DNA from 2 places in the Kitasatospora sp. NPDC087271 genome. Region 2 is predicted to be linked to the other one. Evidence: predicted binding sites of a transcription regulator. Region 2 holds the regulator's gene; the other holds the start of a gene.

Region 1 (3,377 bases), on a different contig from region 2:
GGTGAGGGTGAGTCCGGTGCCGCCGGTCTCGGCGTCGGCGAGCGAGGCCTCGATGTAGAGGACGTCGCCGCCGGCGCCGGTCACGGCGAGGCCGGTGGCCACGCCGGGGACGGCGGTGCGCCGCTCGGCCGGCGCCTGGGCGGCCTCCGGCACGTGGTGGGGCCGGCCGATCAGGGCGCGCAGCTCGTCCGGGCCGATCGCGGCGGGCAGTTCGCGCTCGCCGAGTTCGGCCTGGGCGGCGATCCTGCGCAGCACCCGGGCGATCGAGCGTTCCAGGTTCCGCACGCCGGCCTCCCGGGTGTACTCCCCGGCCAGCCGGCGCAGCGCCGCCTCGTCGACGCTGACCTGGTCGCCGCCCAGTCCGGCCTTCTCGCGCTGGCGCGGGAGCAGGTGGTCGCGGGCGATGACGACCTTCTCGTCCTCGGTGTAGCCGTCGAGGCGGACGAGCTCCATCCGGTCGAGCAGCGGCTCGGGGATGGCCTCCAGCACGTTGGCGGTGGCGAGGAAGACGACGTCCGAGAGGTCGAGCTCGACCTCCAGGTAGTGGTCCCGGAAGGTGTGGTTCTGCGCCGGGTCCAGCACCTCCAGCAGGGCGGCGGCCGGGTCGCCCCGGTAGTCGGAGCCGACCTTGTCGATCTCGTCGAGCAGGACGACCGGGTTCATCGAGCCGGCCTCCTTGATCGCCCGCACGAGCCGGCCGGGCTGCGCGCCGACGTAGGTGCGCCGGTGGCCGCGGATCTCGGCCTCGTCCCGGACGCCGCCGAGCGCGACCCGGACGAAGGTGCGGCCCATGGCGCGGGCCACCGACTCGCCGAGCGAGGTCTTGCCGACGCCGGGCGGGCCGACCAGCGCCAGCACCGCTCCGCCGCGCCGGCCGCCGACCAGCCCGAGCCCCTGGTCGGCCCGGCGCTTGCGCACCGCGAGGTACTCGACGATGCGGTCCTTCACGTCGGCCAAACCGGCGTGGTCGGCGTCCAGCACCGCGCGGGCGCCGGCGATGTCGTACGCGTCCTCGGTGCGCTCGTTCCAGGGCAGCTCCAGGACGGTGTCCAGCCAGGTGCGGATCCAGGGGCCCTCGGGGGACTGCTCGGAGGCCCGCTCCAGCTTGTCGACCTCCTTGAGGGCCGCGTCGCGGACCTTCTCGGGCAGGTCGGCGGCCTCGACCCGGGCGCGGTAGTCGCCCTCCTCGTCGGCCGGGTCGCCGTTGAGCTCGGCCAGTTCCTTGCGGACGGCCTCCAGCTGGCGGCGGAGCAGGAACTCCTTCTGCTGCTTGGCCACGCCCTCCTCGACGTCCTTGCGGATGGTGTCGTTGACCTCCTCCTCGGCGAGGTGGTCGCGCAGCAGGGTCAGCGCGTACTCCAGGCGGGCGACCTGGTCGGCCTCCAGCAGCACCTTGAGCTTCTGCTCGGCGGTGGCGAAGGGCGCGTAGCCGATGTTGTCGGCGAGCTCGCCGACGCCCTCGATCTGGGCCACCCGGTCGACGATCTGCCAGGCGCCGCGCCTGCGCAGCCACTGGGTGGACAGCGCCTTGTACTCCTTGACCAGCTCGGCGGCCCGGCCGGCCACCGGGGTGTCCACCGAGGACTCCCGGAAGGGCGTGGTCTCCACCCAGAGGGCGGCGCCGGGGCCGGTGGTGCCGGCCCCGATGCGGACCCGGCGCACGGCGCGCACCAGCGCGGCCGGCTCCCCGTCGGCCAGCCGGCCGACCTGCTCGACGGTGGCCAGGGTGCCGACCGCCGCGTACGAGCCGTCCACCCGCGGGACCAGCAGGACCTGCGGCTTGCCGGTGCCGGTGGCCGCCGCGCGGGCGGCCTCGACCGCGGCGCGCACCTCGGTGTCCTTGAGGTCCAGCGGGACGACCATGCCCGGCAGGACGACCTCGTCGTCGAGCGGCAGCACGGGCAGGGTGAGCGGTGTGGACGTCGATGCCATGATCTCTCCCCAGTCAGTGAAGTTGAGTCGACCTGACTAAGGCCTGGCGCGCGCCGGATGTTCCCGAGGCGGTGTTCGCCGTGAGCGAACGGGAGCGGGTGTGGAGCGAGCGGGGGGAGGGTGCGGGAAGTGCCGTCAAAAGCGCCCGGGGGGCGACACCCGGAAGGGTCAGCGCACGTCCAGGACCGGAGCGCCGCCCGGCGCGGGCGAGGAGCCCGCGGCCGGCGCCTCGACCCGGCGCGTCCGCGGCTTCGGCCGCGGCCGGCGGGCCTGGGCCCGGCGCAGCCAGCGCCACAGCGCCACCCCGGTGAGCACCGCGGCCGGGTGCCCCACGGCGGTGACCAGGTCCCGCTCGGTGAGGATCTGCTCGGCGATCAGGAGCCCGGCGCCGCCGAGCGCGACCAGCCGCCCGCGCCACGGCAGCAGCCCGGCCACCGCACCCAGACAGGTGAGCACGCCGTAGCTGACGCCGATGTCCAGGTAGTCCAGCGCCCCGGCCTCCATCCGCCCGGCCTCCACCGCGGTGATCACCACGCCCTGGGACAGCAGCGTGGCCGTGACGTGCCCGATCGCGAAGACCGCCGCCGCCCGGGCGGGGCCGATCCGGCGCTCCAGCGGCGCGAGGGTGACGGCGAATCCCCACAGGTACGGCATCCACACCTCGCCGGCCACCCAGAAGCCGCTGAGCACCAGCGCGCGCAGGGGGTGCTGCAGGAGGTTGTGGCCGTCGGAACTGGAGGCCTCCTGCAGCCGCTGCACGAGTTCCGGATCGGCGAGTTTGGCAAAGGTCGTGGTGGCGCCCACCACGGCGAGATAGCCGAGGGTGAAGGGGTTTCGCCGGGGTGTCGGCACCCGCGCCAGCAGCCACTCGACGACGCCGGTGCGCAGACCGTGCCGGAGCATCCCGTACGGCGGGCCGACGGGCGGCGCCCCGACCCGTCCGGCACCTCGCCGCAGTCCAGCCATGCCGCCCTCCGCTCCACGCCGGCAGCCACCGGCCCCTCACCCAGGTGCCCAACGTACCGGCGCGCGCCGCGGATCCCGCCCTGCGGGGCGTTGTCGTGGCCACGTTACGTCGAGGTTCTGAGAGGCATCTGAGAAAAGCCGGTGAAGACCGTCAGGAAACCGGTCGACCGGATTCCTGATATTGGTCCAGACCTTCTTTCGGCGAGCGTGCCGACAGGGGCTCTGACCGGCGACTTGGCGTCAACTCGACTGCATACGTACCGTTACGCAGAGAAAAATCGCCGGGTAAGGTATCGGCCCGTGCCCACTCGTGCAGTGGGCTCCGAGGGCGGCCCGACAGCCGGCCCACGGGCCGGAAACGTCCGGTCCACCTGCCGGGAGGCATCCGCTGTCCGTACGCTGCGAAGTGCGCGGGAGAAGTGGGCGGGCGACAATCCGCCCGCCGACCCGCACGCACGACGGGACGGCGGACCCGGCAC
Region 2 (3,377 bases):
TGGCCAATGCGTACCCGAGTTGGAAGAGCGACTCGACATTGTGCTCGTCGCGCATCTCGGCCAGGTGCCGCGCGAGCGTCCTTTCGCTGATGCCGAGTCTGCGGGCGATCACCCGGTGGTTCACGCCTTCGAGCATGAGGTCGATGATCGTCTGCCGCATCCCGGAGACCACCTGCTGCGGAACGGCGCGCGCGCCGTCGAAGTCCAGCGCCCGGCTCCAGTTCCGCTCGAAGATCTCGCTGATCAGGTAGCTGATGACGGCCCGATCGTGCACGAAGGCGGCCAGATTGAGGTCCTCGGCGATGGGGATGACCGCGATTCGGCGATCGATGACGATCAATCGCGTGTAGGGCTCCTCCAGCGTCCGGAACCGTCCGCCGGCCTTGGTTATCGTGGCCACGTATTCCCTGGTGGGAGCGTGGTACCGGGTGCTCGGATGGTAGATCGTCCTGAGCGTGATGCCCAGGCGGAGGGCTTCGAGGTCGCGGGTGAGGATGCCGGTGAGCGCCTCCGACGGGCGCGGCCCGCCGGGTTGGGCGGCGAGGATCTCCTCCGAGGCGCTGGCGACGATCTGCTGCACCCGCTGGTTGATCAGCACCTTCCCCCGCACGTACTCGATCGCGCCGCCGGCCTGCTCCGGTGAGTGGTAGGCGGCCGTCAGGTCGTGGAGGTCGGTGGCGAGGGCCGACGCGCGGGTGAGCAGGTCGAGCGCCTGGCGCTGCCAGGTCACGGAGAGGCTCTCGGACAGCTGCTGGGGGTCGACCGCGACGAGGACACCGGGCTCGTCGGTGTCGGCGACCAGAAGGCCTATGGCCACCAGCTCCTCCTGGGCCCCGCCCGCCCTGGCGAGGTCGGAGTCCTTCGGAAGCCGTCCGTTCTCGCGGATGACCGCCAGATACAACTCCCGCGCTTCTTTCGAGAGGACGGAGGGCCCAATCGCGGCGGCACTGGGCTGTTCTCGTCCACTCATCTGCGGGCTCCTTGCCGTGGCCGTGTCTGCACTACCTGCCGGGCACCAATACCGGAATCGCAGTGCAGCATGCCAGATCGGGTGGCATCGGTGAGGGCGGCCAGATTTGTTCGACAGCACTCTCTCACCACGATCAAGCCGCCGGCACCCCCCGGGTGGAGGGGAGCCGGCGGCCGGAGGTGTTCAGCCAAGTCTCAGCGTTTGGGGCGCCAGACGACCAGGGCGCTGGACTGGGTGGGGGGCTGGTAGGGGACGAGGTCGCGGCGGTAGGAGGCGTGGACGGCGGCCTCGCGCTGCTGGAGGGCGCTGGTGGCGCCTTCGAGGGAGTCGACCAGTTCGCCGATGCGGGACTGGAGCGCGGTGACCTGGTTCTCCAGCTCGATGATCCGCTTGATGCCGGCCAGGTTGATGCCCTCGTCCTGGGAGAGCCGCTGGACCTCGCGCAGCTGCTGGATGTCGCGCGCGGAGTAGCGGCGGCCCCGGCCGGCGGTGCGGTCGGGGCTGACCAGACCGAGGCGGTCGTACTGGCGGAGGGTCTGCGGGTGCAGGCCGGAGAGCTCGGCGGCGACGGAGATGACGTACACCGGGGTGTCCTCGGTGAGGACGTACTGCGGCGGGGCGGTGGGCCGCCGGGTGCGGCGGCCGTCGCCGGGCAGGCCGGAGCCGATGCCGGGCAGGCCTTCACCGATGCCGGGGCCGATGGGGCTGTCGGGGATCATCTGGTCGTCACGCTCCCTTCGCCGCCCGGAACAGGGCGGCTCGTGGGTCGTCGGAGGCGGTGGCCTCGCGGTACTGCTCCAGGGCGTTCAGCGCGTCCCCGGTGACGTGCCGCGGCACCACGACCTCGACGGTGACGAGGAGGTCGCCGCGGGTGCCGTCCTTGCGGGTGGCACCCTTGCCGCGGGCGCGCATGGTGAGGCCGTTGGCGCTGCCGGGGGGCAGCTTCAGCTTCACGGCCGGCCCGTTCAGCGTGGGCACCTCGATGGTGGCGCCCAGGGTGGCCTCGGGGAAGGTGACGGGGACGGTGACGGTGAGATTGTCCCCCTTGCGCCCGAAGACGGGGTGCGGGCCGACGTGCACGGTGACGTAGAGGTCGCCGGGCTGTCCGCCGCGTTCGCCCTGGGCGCCCTTGCCCTTGAGCCGGATGCGCTGGGCGTCCTGGACGCCGGCCGGGATGCGGACCTGCATGGTGTGGGCGGAGCTGGCCCTGCCGCTGCCGTGGCAGTCGACGCACGGGTCGTCGACGATCATTCCGCGCCCGCGGCAGTCCTTGCACGGCTCGGAGAGCGCGAACGCGCCCTGACCGCGGCTGACGGTGCCGGCGCCGACGCAGGTCGGGCAGACCCGCGGGGTGGTGCCGGACTTGGCGCCGGTGCCGTTGCAGCTGCGGCAGGGGGCCTGGCTGGTCATCCGCAGCGGGACGGTCGCACCGTCGACGGCCTCGTCGAAGGCGAGGGTCACCTCGGTCTCGACGTCGGCGCCGCGCCGGGGCTGGGCCTGCCGGCCGCCGCCGCGGTTGAAGAGCCCGCCGAAGACGTCGCCGAGCCCGCCGCTGCCGGTGTTCTGGCTGCCGCTGAAGAGGTCGCCGAAGTCGAAGTTGTAGCTGCCGTTGCCCTGGCCGGGGCCGCCGGCCCGGAAGCCGCCGTTGGCGAAGAGGCTGCGGGCCTCGTCGTACTCCTTGCGGCGCTTCTCGTCGGACAGGACGTCGTAGGCCTCGGAGATGTCCTTGAAGCGTTCCTCGGCCTTGGCGTCGCCCTTGTTGGCGTCCGGGTGGAACTCGCGCGCGAGCTTGCGGTAGGTCTTCTTGATCTCGGCGGCGGTGGCGTCCTTGGGCACGCCGAGGACCTTGTAGTAGTCCTTCTCCACGTAGTCCTTGCCACTCATGCGTCCACCTCGCTCCGCTCGGCAGCCGCTCCGCGCAACACGCGCCTTTCAACGATTCGTTTTTCAACGATTCGCTCGCTGCGCTTGCTCATAGCTGCCGCCACCTCCCGATGTCCATCGTCGCTGCGCTGTCAACAGCCGCTTCACCTGGCGCTGTTGACAGCGCGCTGCGGAGCCGGCCGCCGTACTGGCCGGCGTACGACTCCGCAGCGCACTGGTTGTCAGCTGTCACAGGTTGTCAGCTGTCCGAACCACCGTCGGACTTGTCCGCGTCCCCGGACTTCGCCTCGCCGTCGGGCGCGGCCGTGGTCTGGGTGCCCGGCTGGGGCTCCGCGACGGCGACCATGGCGGGGCGGATGATCCGCTCGCCGATGCGGTAGCCGGGCTGGAGGATCTGCACACAGGTGTCCTCGGTGACGTCCGAGGAGTAGCTGTGCATCAGCGCCTCGTGCATGGTCGGGTCGAAGGGCTCGCCCTCCTTGCCGAACTGCTGGAGGCCCAGCTTGGCGACGACCGTCTCCAG

What was found. Region 2 encodes HspR, which represses chaperone genes until heat shock. Its sites were predicted from a motif close to TTGAGNNNNNNNNNCTCAA; they were not measured.
Region 1: a site for HspR is predicted at 1,955-1,973, ahead of lon (endopeptidase La). Genes of this name have one in related genera too.

What each region holds. Positions count from the first base shown of each region.
Region 1 covers NZ_JBIUYQ010000010.1:175,080-178,456, forward strand. Annotated here, with positions in the region: gene lon (endopeptidase La) at 1-1,932, opposite strand, end outside; gene ACIO9K_RS19200 (rhomboid-like protein) at 2,101-2,898, opposite strand.
Region 2 covers NZ_JBIUYQ010000002.1:456,334-459,710, reverse strand. Annotated here, with positions in the region: gene ACIO9K_RS05180 (hypothetical protein) at 1-970, opposite strand, end outside; gene ACIO9K_RS05175 (heat shock protein transcriptional repressor HspR) at 1,165-1,689, opposite strand; gene dnaJ (molecular chaperone DnaJ) at 1,697-2,854, opposite strand; gene grpE (nucleotide exchange factor GrpE) at 3,093-3,377, opposite strand, start outside.